2 regions of the Paenibacillus sp. KACC 21273 genome follow, and region 1 is predicted to be linked to the other one. Evidence: riboswitches for the same ligand, from Rfam matches in the RefSeq annotation. Region 1 holds a riboswitch; the other holds the start of a gene.
What was found. A riboswitch is a leader RNA that binds a small molecule or an ion and turns the genes downstream of it on or off. The one in region 1 is predicted to bind glycine.
Positions count from the first base shown of each region.

Region 2: it holds a riboswitch for glycine, as region 1 does, so the genes downstream of both, sdaAB (L-serine ammonia-lyase, iron-sulfur-dependent subunit beta) here and gcvT (glycine cleavage system aminomethyltransferase GcvT) in region 1, are expected to answer to the same signal.

Region 1 is NZ_CP117876.1:1,352,477-1,361,266, forward strand. Features, by position in the region: gene gcvPA (aminomethyl-transferring glycine dehydrogenase subunit GcvPA) at 1-1,082, opposite strand, end outside; gene gcvT (glycine cleavage system aminomethyltransferase GcvT) at 1,127-2,245, opposite strand; glycine riboswitch at 2,535-2,632, opposite strand; gene gcvH (glycine cleavage system protein GcvH) at 2,811-3,203, shown strand; gene PQ460_RS06325 (helix-turn-helix domain-containing protein) at 3,477-5,909, shown strand; gene PQ460_RS06330 (ABC transporter permease) at 6,169-7,068, shown strand; gene PQ460_RS06335 (carbohydrate ABC transporter permease) at 7,171-8,043, shown strand; gene PQ460_RS06340 (extracellular solute-binding protein) at 8,609-8,790, shown strand, end outside.
Region 2 is NZ_CP117876.1:1,529,204-1,537,993, reverse strand. Features, by position in the region: gene PQ460_RS07115 (S-layer homology domain-containing protein) at 1-761, opposite strand, end outside; gene sdaAA (L-serine ammonia-lyase, iron-sulfur-dependent, subunit alpha) at 1,088-1,981, opposite strand; gene sdaAB (L-serine ammonia-lyase, iron-sulfur-dependent subunit beta) at 2,006-2,671, opposite strand; glycine riboswitch at 2,832-2,942, opposite strand; gene PQ460_RS07100 (SDR family oxidoreductase) at 3,158-3,949, opposite strand; gene PQ460_RS07095 (PAS domain-containing sensor histidine kinase) at 4,076-6,835, opposite strand; gene PQ460_RS07090 (sugar phosphate nucleotidyltransferase) at 6,904-8,286, opposite strand; gene PQ460_RS07085 (response regulator transcription factor) at 8,644-8,790, shown strand, end outside.

The sequences.
Region 1 (8,790 bases):
TGCAAATTCAGATCAGCGACATCCACCATACCTTGTCTACCCATCACAGATAGATACACCGATGCACATAGCGCAAGCAATGCTTGATTAGAACAAATATTCGAAGTCGCTTTGTCACGACGGATATGTTGCTCACGAGTCTGCAATGTTAATACAAAACCACGTTTACCATCGATATCTTTGGTCTGTCCAACAATACGTCCTGGCATACGGCGCATTAACGGTTGAGCAACAGCGAAGAATCCACAAGTAGGGCCACCTAATGACATCGAGATTCCGAGTGGCTGTGCATCACCAACAACGATATCAGCTCCAAGCTTACCAGGAGATTCAAGTAGTCCAAGTGAAATTGGATTCGTACTTACTACTAGCAAAGCACCTTTGGCATGCGCTAGATCAGCCGCTGCTTGAATCGCTTCAATACCGCCAAAAAAGTTAGGGGATTGAACAAGCACTACAGCTGTCTGTTCATCGATCGCTTCAGCAAGAACTTGAATATCGGTAACTCCATCTCCATAAGGAACTTCCACTACATCCAGATTCAAGCCACGAGCATAACTGCGTACAACACCGCGGGACTCGGGATGAATCGTCGAAAGAGCAATAATCTTTTTGCGTCCTGTAGCAGATGCTGCAAGAGAAGCCGCTTCAGCGAGAGCAGTTGCACCATCATACATACTGGCATTGGCAACAGCCATTCCTGTTAATTCACAAATATAAGATTGAAATTCAAAAATCGCTTGTAGTTCACCCTGACTGATCTCTGGTTGATATGGAGTATAAGCTGTATAAAATTCAGAGCGAGAAATCACATGATTGATCACAGAAGGCAAATGATGATCATATAAGCCTGCACCAAGAAAACTGGTATACCGATCTGTATCTGCATTTTGACCCGCAAGACTGGACATATGACGAGTAAGGGTATACTCATCTAGCATTTCAGACATCGGCATTGTACCTTGATAACGAAGGGATGCCGGAATATCTGTAAATAAATCCTCTATCGAAGAAGCGCCCACCACCTCTAACATTTCAGCTTCATTCTGTGGGGTCATGGGAATATAACGATGCGATTTCATAAAGGTAGACTCCTTTGGGGCAACATATCAGTCGCCTTGTGATTTTATTTAGTGACAGCAGATGCTCGTTTGTAGAAAGGAGCTTTGATCACTTCAGCTTTGAGCATTTTACCGCGAATCTCAAGTTCTATCGGTGTTCCTAGAGCAGCACTATCAGCTTCAATTAAAGCAAGTCCAAGGTTACGCTTGAGTGTAGGAGATTGAGTTCCTGTAGTCACTTCGCCGATTTGTCGGCCATCCCGATATACTGGATAGTGAGGACGAGGAATACCACGATCAATCATTTCGACACCAACCAATTTACGAGCTAATCCTTTTTCTTTTTGCGACACTAGAGCATCTTTACCTGTAAAGTTTTCTTTGTCTAATTTGACAAAGTAACCAAGTCCAGCTTCCAGTGGAGAAATATCTGCGGACAGTTCTTGACCATACAGTGGCAGGCGAGCTTCAAAGCGAAGTGTATCACGCGCGCCAAGTCCACAAGGGATCAAGCCAAGTGGTTCTCCAACTTGTAGCAGTTGTTCCCAGATCACCGGAGCATCTGTAGCAGATACATACAATTCATATCCATCTTCACCGGTGTAACCTGTACGAGAAATTAGCGCATGAACACCAAAGATTTCAGCTTTGTCGATAAAAGAAAATCCTGCTAGTTCAGCATAACGATCGCTTTGCGTAGCCGCTTGCAAAATAGCAACCGCTTTAGGACCTTGCAGAGCAATTAATGCTGTTTGTTCTGAAATATTTTCAAGTGTGACATGAGCAGGTAAAGACTGCTTCATCCAATCGATATCTTTATCAATATTCGAAGCATTGATCACAAGCATGTAATGTTCTTCGCCTAGACGGTATACAAGTAGATCATCGACTACACCGCCTGTTGGGTAGCACATCAGTGTGTATTGAGCTTGTCCATCTTGCAAACGAGAAGCATCGTTAGTTAATAATTGCTGTAGATAAGCAAGTGAACCTTCACCTGAAATGATCACTTCACCCATATGAGAAACATCGAATAACCCTGCTTGTTCACGTACAGCTTCATGTTCTTTTTGAATTCCTGTAAATTGAACAGGCAATTCCCAACCGCCAAAGTCGATACAACGTGGTGAACCGGATTGAGCATAAAGAGGGAAAATAGGCGTACGTTTCAATTCTGTTGTCATCATCGTCACCTCATCAAATTAGTATTGTGGCGAAAAAGTAAGATTTTCAATATGTTGCGAAATAGACAAAAGGTCACAACACCTTAAAAGCTCAACAAAAAAAGACAGAGAGAAAAGGAAATAAGCAGGTCGTATACCTGAACTATTTCTTTTTCTCCCTGTCCTTGATACCTGAGAGTTACCTTGCACTTCTAAATACGTCAGAAGCAACAAGTTTCCCCTTGGGTGATTGGGCGTAATCATTCGGATATCGTCGGTGACCGAATAATGCCAATTCTCTCCAGAGCTGCGTCCGGTACAGGTCCCTTTTACCTGAGAGATTCACCATTACTGGCTTACTCCTTCGGCGCTGTCATGATTCTGAACAGTCTCTCCCTGTACTTTCATTCGCTACATATGATGTTATGTATTTCCGAACATTAAGTATTGAAACAGCAATGAATGTATGTATATTATATTAATACTTGATTCAAAAAGCAATGTCAAGAGTATTGACAGTATAATCTGCCTTGCTATACGCTTGTGTGCATGAAGACATTACAACCATGAACCGGAGGAATGAACAATGAGTGAGATTAAAGATCAATTGCTGTACAGTGCAGAACATGAATGGGTAGAACGCATTAGTGATGATACTGTTCGTATCGGGATTACTGATTTTGCTCAACATCAGCTAGGAGATATCGTGTTTGTTGAATTGCCACAATCAGGTGCAGAAGTTGCTTCTGAAGCTGTGATTGGTACGATTGAATCGGTTAAAACCGTATCTGATCTTTTTAGCCCGGTTACAGGAACAATTACTAATTTCAATCCTGAATTAGAAACAGAACCTGAACTGGTGAACTCTGATCCTTACGGACGTGGCTGGATGGTAGAAGTGAAAGTTAGTGGTAATCTGGATGAAGCTTTATCCAGTCTATTAAGTGCAGAAGCATATGCTGAACATGCACAAGACTAAGTTCTAAAAAAAGTGAATACATACAAAATAAGTAGAAATCATCTAGTTATTTGTATTGTAACAAGCTTAAGACTGAAAGCCTAGCAGGCGATCAGTCTTTTTTTGGTATATATGGATGTTTTGTAATTTTAGGTTGGAGGAATCTGCATAATACGATAGAATGATTAAATAAAGCAGAAATAGAATTTTTTTACATAGATTCAATAGTACCATCTTGTACGAAATGTGCACTGCACTTCTATATAGGGATGACTACATCTGGAGGGGAGATTGTTGTCAAAATATCTATATCGTTTATTTTTGATTATGGTGATATTGGGCTCACTGCCTGTACTGGTTATCGGAATATTTTCGTATACATTAGCAGCCGGTGATGTGGAACAAAAAGTACAGGATGGGAATGCACAGTTATTAAATGAGACTCAATTACGTGTAGATCAGGTGCTCAAAACGTTGCAGTTATCGGCAGTACAATATGTTAATTCTCCATTAGTGACTGAAACAATGAAACAGCCGTTACAGTCAGGAGACTTTGAAAAGATACGAAATTTAACAACAGGCTTTAATAATTTGCAAACGATTACATCACTGGATCAAATACGGTTAATTAACTTTGAACACAATTGGGTGGTATCGGGAACATCATTTAGCCAGGTGTCTGATGCAGACGATCAAGCTGTGCTTCGCTCTTATCGACACAATCGAAATAGCATGTTCTGGGTAACAGATACTTCTATCGCTAATAACGGATATACGTCAAATATAGATATGATGACTGAAAATGAATTAACCTCGATCTCTTCCGAAAAGAAAACCAAAGTAGTCAGTATGGTGTTCAAAATTCCATTATTGCCTTCAACCGGTGAACCACGTGGACTGTTAGTTTTAGATATTGCTAATGATGAGATTGATAACTGGGTCACCAGCAGTACTCGTCTTGGACAAATCTATGTATTTGATCAATATCAACAAGAATTTCTAGATAGTGGTCAGAATACGCAATATCCAGGCTTGCAGAATGAAGTGTTTAAACATGTGGAACAAGGGGAACGACAAGGATTTTTTAATTGGAAAAGTGAAGGCAAAGAAGTAGGTGTAACTTATTCTTCGTCCACATTAAATGGATGGGTGTATGTATCTGTGGTATCAATAGGACAGATTACGTCCCAGACACGAAAAATAGCGATTTTGACAATTAGTGTCTGTGTAGCGATGTTGTTATTAACGGCTTTATTAGCTTTTCTTAGCAGTCGGCGTATGTATTCCCCTGTCTCCAAATTAATGCAGTTGTTGGGAGCAGGAGATTCAGCAGATTATCAGGCAGGACTGAACGCAGAGCAACCGTCTACAACGATCAGGCAGCTACGGTTTCCATTTGGAAAAAGCAATTCACTCACTGGATATGACAAAAAGTCTGTGAAGCGAAGAGATGAATTTGCGTATATTGGTGAACAAGTAGAGCGGATGCGCTTAACAGGAAAAGAGCTTGAAGAGCAGATTCGAGAGCAAATCCCGCAGTTACGTGAATTATCGGTTATCAAGCTGATTAGCGGACAGATTCCAGCTAATGAATTTGAACGTCGTCGCCAAATCTATGGATTCCCTAAACCTGTGCATTCTATGGCGGTATTGGTATTACAGATTGATACAGTGCAAGGAACACGTTATGAAGAGACGGATCGTGAACTGCTTCTATTTGCTATTAATAATATGGTGTCTGAATTGATTTCGGCAGAGCATCGATTTAGCCCTGTATTGATAGAACAATCTCAAGTCAGTATTCTGGTAGAACCTCTAGATAATGAAGATGCGACCTTATGGTATCATGCTCAAGCAGAACGGGTGCGTACACAGGTTCAAGACTATTTGTCGTTATCGGTAAGTATCGGGATTAGTCGTCCTTTTGAACATTATCAAGGTGCTCCTGATGCGTATGGAGAAGGATTAGAAGCGCTCAAGCAACGAATGAGTCTGGGGAACAAATTAATTATCCATTTTGAAGATATCGATCATAGTACTTCTATGGAAGTGGCTGTGTATACTCAGCTCAAGCAGTTAGAAGATCGGGTGATTCAATCGCTCCAAAATGGAGATTACGAGCAGACACCTCTTTATTTTGATGAGTATATTACTCATGTGATGGAAAAAGAAATTCATTTTCGCGATTATCCGGTGTTGTTGACTCAATTAGCGGCTCGTGTCTATGAGATTGTGCAACAAAAAGGTGGAACTGTAAATAGTGTATTAGGCAAAAAAGCATCGCTTCATAAATTGCTAGAATTGCAGATGGTAGAAGAAATCAGGCAGTGGTTTACACACTCATTATTTGAGCCGTTACAGCAGTTTTTGCAAAGTCAGGCAGAGTCACAATATATGAATATCGCCGATCAGATGATCCAGATGATTCATCAGCGGTATGAGCAAGATTTGTCATTAGAAATGTGTGCAGAACAGCTTAATTTCCATCCCGTGTATCTGAGTCGTGTATTCAAAAAAGAAACAGGGATTAAGTTCAGTGATTATGTAGCTGAATATCGAATGAATCAGGCGAAGAAGTGGTTAGAAACGACAGACTGGCGAATTGCCGATATTGCAGAAAAATTAAGCTATAGTAACACGACCGCATTTATTCGTACTTTCCGCAAAATCGTCGGCACTACACCTGGTAAATATCGAGAAGAACATCGCAGTCGGAAGTTAATATAAGAATATTATAGTTGAATCTAGCATATATAGAGGTTGAAAAAAGGTTATTCTTTCTCGAAAAAAAGAAGCTAAAACCCTGATACAGCAAGGATTAGCTTCTTTTTTTACATATAAAGCTAAAATTGGATGATAGCCTGTTATCCTTCTGGAAGCGACAATAAGTCTATACAAATGTTAACGCTTTCAAGGAGGGTGAAGGATGGAAGCCAAATCAGTCAAATCATCTACACGTATACGTACAAAAGAAAGCCAAGCGAATATGTCATGGAGGGAATTTTACAAAAATCGTTGGTTATACATTATGTTGTTACCCGGGATTATTTATTTTGTCATATTCAAGTATGTACCGATGTACGGCATTGTAATGGCATTTCAAGATTATGTTCCGTACCGTGGAATATGGGAAAGTAACTGGGTAGGATTCAAGCACTTTGAACGCTTTTTCAGTGAACCGCAGTTTTGGATGTTATTTCGTAATACATTGATTCTGGCGTTATACAATATTATTTTCTTTTTCCCTTTACCTATTATTGTATCGTTGATGTTAAATGAAGTCGTGACAGAACGATTTAAACGTTTTGTGCAAACATTAATCTATGTACCGCATTTTGTCTCATGGGTTGTTGTTGTCGGTGTATTTTATATGATCTTTACGACAGAAGGCGGAATTTTAAACGAATTGATCTTTGCGATAACCGGTCAAAAAATAGCGTTTTTACTTGAGCCGGGTTGGTTCCGTACGATGATTATTTCGCAATCGATCTGGAAAGAAGTCGGTTGGGGAACGATTATTTTTCTAGCGGCGTTGTCAGGTGTAGATACTCAATTGTATGAAGCTGCGCGAATGGATGGAGCAAGCCGTTGGAGACAGTTGTGGCATATTACTTTGCCTGCTATCCGCAGTACGATCATCATTTTACTTATTTTGCGTCTGGGTACTTTTTTGGATACCGGATTCGAACAAATTTTCTTAATGTTGACTTCCACAAATCGGGATGTGGGTGAAGTCTTTGATACGTATGTGTATGTAAAAGGAATGACGCAAGCGCAGTATAGCTATAGTGCTGCTGTTGGATTGTTCAAATCAGTGATTGGCTTGCTGTTAGTGGTCGGAGCGAATCAGTTAGCGAAAAAATGTGGAGAAGAAGGTATCTATTGATTTATCTATTTTTTGTAGAAAGAAATCAAATAGTATAAAAAATCTTTTGCAAACGATGTTATGCATTCTAAAGTTACCTATCGTCCGAAAGGAGACAACATCATGAAACAAGATCGTACATTAGGGAATCGGCTATTTGATTATACCAATCATACCTTGTTGTTATTGTTAGGGATTGTAACGGTATTGCCTTTTATCTATATCACTGCTGTATCATTTACCAGTCCAGCAGAAGTCGCTAAAGGGGGATTTATTCTTTTTCCGAAAGAATTTTCGCTTGCTGCGTATCGGTATATTTTCTCTACATCTACACTATTGAATAGCTTATGGGTATCAATCTATATTACAGTGCTCGGCACATTTATTAATTTACTGCTGACCACCTTGATGGCGTATCCGTTATCACGTCCTTATTTGCGAGGCAGAAAGTACATTATGCTCGGTGTATTGTTCACGATGTTATTTAGTGGCGGTATGATTCCGACGTACTTTGTTGTCAATTCTCTTCATTTGACCGATACGTTATGGTCGCTAATGATTCCAGGCGCGATCAGTGCTTTTAACTTGATCGTACTCAAAAACTTTTTCCAACAAATCCCTGATGGACTGGAAGATGCCGCCAAAATCGACGGATGTAACGACGTCTCAATCCTTTTCCGTATCGTGTTACCGTTATCGCTACCAGCCATGGCAACATTCGCATTGTTCTACTCGGTAGCTCACTGGAATAGCTTCTTCAGCGCTATTCTGTATATTAACGATAGCGACAAATGGCCTGTACAAGTGTGGCTACGCGAAATTGTTATTCTAGCTCAAAGCCGAATCGGAGACACCAGCATCGAAGAAGCCGATATCCAACCACTTACGATTCGAATGGCAGTTATCGTATTCTCAACATTGCCTATCTTAATGGTCTACCCATTCCTACAAAAACATTTCGCCAAAGGCGCACTTCTAGGCTCAGTCAAAGGCTAAATTGCATCCATAACCATGATTACTTAATAACGTAATTTAAAATAACTTAAATAAGTAAAATGAACCAAATCCTTATTCTCACCATTTAATTCAATAACCAAACATCACACCCATACATGTCCATCACTAACCATTACACTAACTACCTACAACAATTGTCGCACCCAAAAAAATCATTACCAAACCCAATAAAACCTACATTACATGCTAAAAAACCATCTCAACTCGCACTACAATAATTATTAAATCCTTAAATCCTTAAATCCTTAAATCCTTAAATCCTTAAATATTTAAAACTTTAAAACTCAAGTCCCTAATCCCTAATTTTCAAAAACTCAAAAACTCAAATCCCTTAAAACGATCTTAAAAATCTTTACATCTTTTCTGCCACTACCCACCCAATTGTGCTAGGCGGAGGGGGAGATGGATTCTGAAAGTCGCCTTTAAGACTGGGATATCGACCGCCAGCGGTCAAATCAAGATATCCCTGTCTTACCAGCGACTGCAAGAACCATCTCCCCCGCAGCCCTCCACAACCCCCCTCAACGAAAGGAGATAATTATTTATGAAAAAACAAACAGCAGTTTTAATGTGCCTTGTATTAGCAACATCTACTGTACTGAGTGCATGTGGAAGCAAAGGATCTCAGGGAGCATCGGTCGATGATACGATCACGATGGCGATTTCTCAAGTAGGCGATATTCCATCCGCAGGCAACCCGATTCAAACGCAAATTGAAAAATACAC
Region 2 (8,790 bases), 180 kb from region 1:
GGTGTTGTTTCTACTTTATCTATGGTTGTAGAAGGTGATTTACCGCCTATCGTCAGTACAGGTTGAAGGTCTGGCTCTGCCTCACTAGCTGGCTTAGATACAGGCTTAGTCCCTTGCGCTAACAATTGCTTTGCACGCTGATGTAACTCATCTCCAGATTGTAGTACCCGATAAGCGACCAGTATAGCTGCTTGACGTTGAACAGGCTGTTTTGGTGCAAACAGATGTTGCTCATTTCCTTGCATCAAACCTAATTGCTCCATCAGCCATACGCTGGACTTGGCATAATCTGAAATATCTGCTTGATCGGCAAATGTAGCTATGCCTTCTTTTTGCAAGGTATCGGTTAATCCTAGATAACGAGCATACCAGACCGCTATGTCTTGACGGGTAATCGATTGCTTTACACCAAATGTGGTTGCATTGATCCCATTCGTAATCTGATGTTGATACAATGCACTGACATAAGGAACAGCCCACGGAGATACATCTGTAAAAGGTAATACTGTTCCTGGTTCGGATGTCCAATTCAAGCTTTTAACAAAAACACTCGCCCATTCCTGTCTAGAAATCGAGCGTTGCGGTTGAAAGCTTCCATCTTCATAACCTGTAATGACTCCTTGCGCGGATAATGACGTAATTGCATCAAAAGCATACGATTGTTTGATATCGGTAAATGCTTCTGTGCTAGTGGCTGAAACGCTTGTCGCATTCGTACATAATAGTAATATCATCAGCAAGCAAGCTACATACTGCCTCATGTGTGTTGACCCCACTTTGAATATCATAAGATTATTTAAAGCTTGTTGACATAACGAACAAGCTATAACGTTGTATTCACCTCCAAACACATCGTATGAACCTTTATTTCAAAATAAATACAATACTTTAGACCCATACATACTAGTATGTACTCTTTGAAGTAGGGTAAAAGTTGAATAACTATACTACTAATTTATTTGCGTATATATCGAATTATACAACAATTTATCGGAATATTAAGGAAAGGTTTGAAGAAAAATCGAAAAAAGCCGCTTTATTATAAACGGCTTTTCGGTATTATGCATATAAATGGATATTTTGTTAGTTAATTCTTATTCTCTTGTCTACGGCGTCTTAATTCTTCCGTAATTTTACGTCCTGTTGGCGTTTGAGCGAGTCCGCCCCGAGCTGTTTCGCGATGTTCACTTGGCATCGAACGTCCGACTTGTAACATGACATCAACCACTTCATCTGAAGGAATAGCACTACGTACTCCAGCCAGCCCCATATCTGCCGCTGCTAACGCATTTACTGCACCTAATCCATTACGAACAATACAAGGAATCTCGACTAACCCTGCTACCGGATCACAGATTAATCCAAGTGTATTTTTTAGAGCCAGCCCTACAGCATGCATCGCTTGTTCCGGTGTACCACCACGCATCTCAACCACTGCTCCAGCGGCCATACCTATTGCTGAACCGACTTCTGCCTGACATCCACCTTCTGCGCCTGAGATCGAAGAGTTGTTAGCAATCACATAACCGATAGCACCGGCTGCGAACAATCCTTGTACCATCTGTGTATCATCCCAACCAAAACGCTCTTGCGAACTGACAAATACTCCCGGAATAATACCACATGAGCCTGCGGTAGGCGTAGCGATAATCCGTCCCATTGAAGCATTCACTTCTGATACGGCTAATGCATAAGCCATCGCACGCGTCGCATCACTGCCTGACGATGTATCTCCGCTTAACATATAGTCATGTACACGACGTGCATCTCCACCAGTAAGTCCACTTCGTGAAACGGTATCTTCTGTGATTCCGCGCTCGACCGCTTCTTTCATCACCTGATAATAATCGGTCATTTGTTGAATAACGTCTTGCTCGCTTACTCCTGTTTCTTTCACTTGCTCTTCAATCATCAGTTCCGCTATCGTTAGTGAACGTTCTTCACATAACCGAACAATATCTTTTAATGTGCGAAATTGCATATCACACTCTCCTTTGAACTTCGTTTACTTCAAATCAATCACAGCTGCCCGGGTAACATAAGGCAATTGCAAAATCTGGTTAAGCACAGACTGGTCAGGTACAGTATCAAGTTCTATCACAGTCATCGCTTCTCCGCTACGTGCTTTGCGATCAACATCCATAAATCCGATATTCAGTTCAGCATCGCTCAGTGTACGTGTAATATCAGCAAGTACTCCTTTACTATCCATATGCTCAACTGCTAACATCGGATATTGACCCGACCCGCGCACATCGAATCCATTTAACTCATGAATCTCAATATTACCTCCACCAATCGAAGCACCTGCGACTTCGGCACGTTCTTCTCCATGCTGTACAATAATACGCACAAAGTTAGGATGAGGATAATTGCCTGTTCCTTTATCAAAAGAAATCGTAATGCCTTGACGATCCGCTTCTTCAGCTGCATCCGGTAAGCGATCATCATCGGTATCATAATCAAGCAAACCACCTACTAGAGCAAGGTCTGTTCCATGTCCCCAATACGTCTCTGCAAAAGAACCATACAAAATAATCTGTACATGCTCAGGACATTTGCCCAAAAAGTGTCGCGCTGCTCTACCCAGACGTGCTGCTCCTGCTGTATGTGAACTAGACGGTCCTACCATTGCAGGTCCAATAATATTAAATACATTTTTAAATCGCATCATTTTTCTTCTCCCTTATCACCAAAATATGCGCGCACAAAAAAAGACAGTGAATAGCCTGCGCGTGGCCTATTCCTCTGTCCTCGTTACCTGAGAGTTTAGACCGAACACAACTGTCGGTGGTACTCCTTGGGTGGCTCATATGCTCTCTCCAGAGTTGCATCCAATAGCGGTTCGGGTACCTGAGAGATTAATTAACCATCGCCAAATGGTTAGCTTGCTCCTTCGGTGGTGGATCACATACATCCACAGACTCTCCCTCTATCTTCATGTGCAGTTATTTATTTACGTGATTGACCTGATCTTATTAACGTGAATACGTTCAATATCTTTAGCTTAATTCAGCACACCTGACACTGTCAATTGATTGATTTGAAAAAGAACTAATAAGTGGTAGACATAACAAAATCCTTTCCCGATATGCTCGAAAAAGGATTTGGCTAGTGAATCTATAGAACATTTTATCTTATATACTTGTAGATACAACTATCCTCTTAATAACGATTCAGCGCCATCTACAAATATCTCTGTACCTGTTACATGAGAAGCTTCACTAGATGCTAAAAATAGCACAAGGTTAGCTACTTCTTCGATTTTGCCTGGTTCACCTTTAAGCGGATGATCACCTTCAGGGAATTCCATAGGAATCTCTACTTCTTTTAGATCATCACTTGGATACGTATTATCATCGATTTCAGTATCGATCGCTCCCGGACAGATAGCATTGACTCGAATTTTGTAACGAGCCAGTTCCAATGCCGCCATTTTCATAAAAGCAACTTGCGCTGCTTTGGTAGAGGCATATGCAGAGAATCCTACATTAGAGAACACACGATTACCATTGATAGAACTTGTAATAATAATACTACCACCATTTTCTTTCAAATGAGGGATAGCATATTTTACAGTTGCAAATGTACCGCGCAAATTGATCTCCACCGTTTGATTCCAATCATCTATTTCCAAAGTTTCAATAGGAGCTTTGCTACCGTTGATTCCTGCATTAGCAAATACAATATCCAATTGACCTGCTTCAGACGCTACTTGTTTCATTGCACTTTCAATCATTTCTGGCTTGGAAATATCGCATTCGATTACATATGCTTTACCGCCAGCTTGTTCAATTTCAGCTTTGGTTTTTTCTGCATTTTCAGGGGTACGATCTAACATATATACAACAGCACCTTCTGCTGCAAATCGTATCGCTGATGCTTTACCTATTCCTGATCCGCCACCTGTTACTGCTGCTACTTTACCGGTTAATTTTGTTTCTGCCATGGGGATAAGCCTCCATATTTCAGAATTTGTCTTTTAAAGATAAACGTTGTAGCTCTATGATAACGTTATCTCGTTTCCTATTGTAAGTACCCTAGCAGACAGAGCAGTGAATCAGATGATTGCATATTATTCAGTGTGCTGAATAGAATCGTTCTTTTTCGGTTTGGGTAGAATCACAGAAAAGGTAGAACCTTTATTGGGTCTAGATACAAAATTCAATTCACCCTGATGATCTTTGACAATCCGCTCTGTAATATATAATCCAAGCCCTGTTCCTCTGATATTGTGCTTGGAAGCAGAACTTGCCCGGAAAAATTTTTGGAATATGCGACCATGATCTTCCGGTGGAATCCCGATCCCTGAATCTTTGATCGACACCGAAATATGATCCTGTAATTCGTTGATAACAATATGAACCATCGAATCATCTGAAGAGTATTTAAGAGCATTACTAATCAAATTTCGAAAAACTTGAATCAAGCGTTGCTGATCGCCGTTAATAAATACTTCATGCAATCCTTCGTGATGAAGCATGATACGGTCTCTTGATTCTGGATTCCATTGATCACAAATACCTTGCAACATTTCATATAGCGGAATATAGGTCATATGATACTCGGCATAATCGGCTTCGATTCGCTGAATATCTAGAAAATCATCTATTAAATGAGACAACCGCTGTCCTTCTTGATGAATCGTTTCTATAAAAGCATGCCTTTTTTCAATCGACATGTCTTCATAGATCATTAACATTTCGATATAACCCATCATTGCAGATAATGGTGTGCGCAATTCATGAGAGACCACGCTCATCAATTCATTTTGCATCTGCTTCATATGCTCTTCTTCAGTGCGATCTCGAAAAACAAGAATCACACCATGTTCAATCTGTTGTACTGTATCTGTTACTGGAGTGACATAGAGCGATAGAATCTTTTCATTTTGTAACAATACCATCTCGCCTTGATTCCATGTGTGTTCTCCTTGCAGAAATCGCTCTAACTTTTCGATCCATAAAGACGTTTCGGTAACCAGTTGACTTTCTATATCACGTAACAATTGCTGAATAGGATAACCGGTATAATCTTTGATTGAAAATAGCGATAACATCGTCGGATTAATAAATGAAATAATCCCTTGAGAGTCACACATTACAATGCCTTCTTGTACCGATTCCAGTAAATTGCCGGTAATACTTTTTTGCTTTTCTGCTGCGCCTTGTTCTTCTCGTAATCGGTCTGTCAGCACTTCCAATTGACGTTCATGTTCATAACGCTCGGCTTGCGCTCTTTCTTGTTGCGTCAAGTCATGTACAAAAAATGTCTGGAACGAAGATTCTTCGGCTAGAATCTCACTGCGTGTTAATCCCACTTGAAAAGCTGTACGGTCTGCATGAATAGCTGTGACCGGGCAGTTGTTGTCTCCTGCTGGAATCGTATCTAGTAGCAACAATTCCGATAATGGTCTACCCATCACTTGTTCACGTGTATAGCCAAACATCTTTTCAGCGGCAGGATTAAACTCTGTTATTTTTTTCTGATGATCTGTTGAAATGATGCCATCGATAGCGTATTTGAGAATAGCACTTTTTTGAGCTTCACTTTCTGCCAGATCAAATGTACGTTCAACTACACGAATTTCTAAATTTTCTTTATCATGTTGAATTTGCAAAAACTGCTCTTCTAATACCAGTGATACTAATTTGAAATTATCAATTAATGCATGAAATTCAACAATATTACTATCCGGCCAATCTATCGGCTTATTTTTACTCAATTTATCAGGAATATTGTTAGACGCTTTGGCTAACTCCAGTAAAGACTTAGTAATTTTACGGCTAATCGGATCTGCCAACAAAATCGCTATCCCGATAACAATCAAAATCGTTGTAATACTTTGAATATAAAATATATAAATACGTTCTAAATAAAACGCCGCTGTCAATTTTAAAATTAATCGATAATTATGATCTAGTGGAATATCCATAACAAAGTACGACTCCTGCCATCGCTCGATCAGGGTTAACCGATTTATAGGGAAATGATGAAAAATAGTAGCTCCATCTTTGGTAGTAGAAATAATCAAAGATTCATCATTTCTAGACTCTACAAGTTGTTGTGTCGTCTCGCTATTGAGCGTGCTATACATAGATGTACCTAACGGGCTTACGACAACTGAATCGATATAAAAGTTCTTTTTATATATGTTCATTAACGGTTTGGTTTTGCGCATATCTGACAAACTAATCTGTATATCTTGCTTATACACTTGTGAAGAACGTTCCATATATGAAGAATACAACCCTTGAATATCATAAAATTGTTGATGACTGATAACCACTAATAATAACAACGCTGTAAAGATAACGAAGGCAATTAAATATTTAAAAATAATACGTCCCAGCGAAATCGAATAGATCGGCTGATTACCTATCGCTACACGACTCATAATACTTTCTAACAAAATCGAAGCAATCAATAAATTAATAATGCTATTAAAACTTTGCTCAAGAAGAATCAATGCGATCATTTGAATATCAATAGGATGAAGACGATATTCATACATACCATATATCAGAGGTAGACCTATACATAACCAAAAGATCAGATCTGCTTTGAATAAAACTCCTCTGCTAAATCGCTTGAAGTACAAATGCAAAAATAAAATCTCCAAACCAAACAAGCCGGTCATAAAAAGATAAGACCCGCCAAATCCAAAAGGTATATTTATAGCGAGTAAAGCAGGCACAGCAAATCGTAATCCATATAACCGGAAAATAATCAGAAGTGCTGCGCTGCCCAGTGCAAACCGTAAATTTAAAGATAAGTCCAATTTAAAATAATTGCCTGCTATGCCAAAGATCGTTAAGATGATTGTTCCTATCAAAGGAGATCGGAACCAAAGAAGTATTCTGTATTTCATGACTAACGGTCCTTTCTACCACGGACAGCAGGTTAACCCGAAAGACCTTCTGATAACAAACCATCTGGAGTCACTCCAGGATATTCGTATCTTATAATGTCAGTCTCCGATACAGCTTTGCCTATCTGTGACTCAATAAATTCCAGTTCACCTTCAGAAGCACCGATACAATGCTTCATCCCCGGTTCTACAACGATAACATCACCTGGAGAGATCATCGTGATAACTCCATCAAGGCAGATATATCCTATACCTGATATAATCGTCCATACTTCTTTACGTAATTTATGTTCATGATAACTGATAAAGCGACCTGATGTAATCACGACTCGTTTGGTCACTGTCTCCAGCCCGCCTTCATCTTGCCGATGAGAAATAATCGTTTGTTTGCCCCAGAAACGTTCTTCAAACCGCGGAGCAATTTCTATCTGTCCCACCATCTCTTTAATGCCTGTAGCATCTTCACGATTGGTCACTAAAATACCGTCAGGCCCTGCCACTACAATCACATTAGGAACATTCCATACACTTACCGGTATATCTAGTTCGTTAATAATACGAGTATCTTGAGATAAAGGAGAGATATATCCTGAACCGGTCACATCAAAATCCATTTCACGAATTAATGAATCCCATGTTCCCAAATCTCTCCATTCTCCATGAAACGGTAATACAGATATATGCTTTGTTTTTTCTACAACCGCTAGATCAAAACTTGTTTTGGGTAATGCTAAATAGTGCTTTAACAATTCATTATAGTTAGAGTTCCAACCTTGATTTTCAATATGGTCTAGCAAAAATCCTAAGCGGAATGCAAATACACCGCAATTCCACAATGCCCCTTTATGTATTAACGATTGGGCAGTGATTATATCTGGTTTTTCTAAAAAGGAGCAAACCCCAAAATATTCCTTATCCACCAGTTCAGACATCAATGGTACAATATATCCGTATTTGTCTGAAGGCTCCGTTGGAGAAGCACCCATTAAGACCATCTCATCACCAGACTTCTCCAATATAGATGGAAGCTTACGCAAATGCTCAAAAAACTCGTCACCGGCATAACCGTCTACCGGCATGACTCCTATCATTTCATCACGTGTAGCACCAGCATGATGATATAAATATGAAGCTGCTAAAGCGATTGCCGGAAACGTGTCTCTTTGCGCAGGTTCTTCAATAATCGTAGCATCGATACCAATTTGCCCACGAATCAGATCAGCTTGATACCCGCTAGCTGAAAAATAAGCTTGCTCTGACAAACCTGCATCTTGCAATTGTCTCCAGATTCGCTGTAGCATACTTTCAGGCTGACCTTGATGACGAAGAACAGGAAGAAATTGTTTGGGACGATTAACGTTCGATAAAGGCCATAAACGTTTACCTGACCCACCGGACAACAATATCATGCGCATATATGAAACCCTCTTCCGAAAAATGTAGTAAGAACTTAAAAAAACTGTTCATTTTAGCTGTTTCTGCCGAAAATAAATATAGGGAGTCGAATGATACTATAGTCCTATTCCATTTTCTCATGTATATTTTAAGAAAGTTCTCTTTTCCGTATAAAATTTCATGCTAATTGATTCGCATTTTTTTAACATTTGGATTACTTTCATTGTTTTAAAGCTGAAATTGCTATGTTTACTTGAAATTCTATTCTTGATCTTTCTATATATTTCGCTTAAATATCGTTGTATTAAGCATGTTATAGAATAGTAAAGGGAGATATTCAACAAGCCTATTATTTTTCATACAGGAGAGTGACAGCGATGTCTATCAAAGTTCTTCTTATTGAAGATGAGAAAAGTCTGGCAGATATGATTGCATTTTTTCTTCAAGAAGAAGGTTACCTTACCGAAATGATTCATGATTCCAAAGACGCTATTCAAAAACTGTTTCATTTCAAACCGGATATT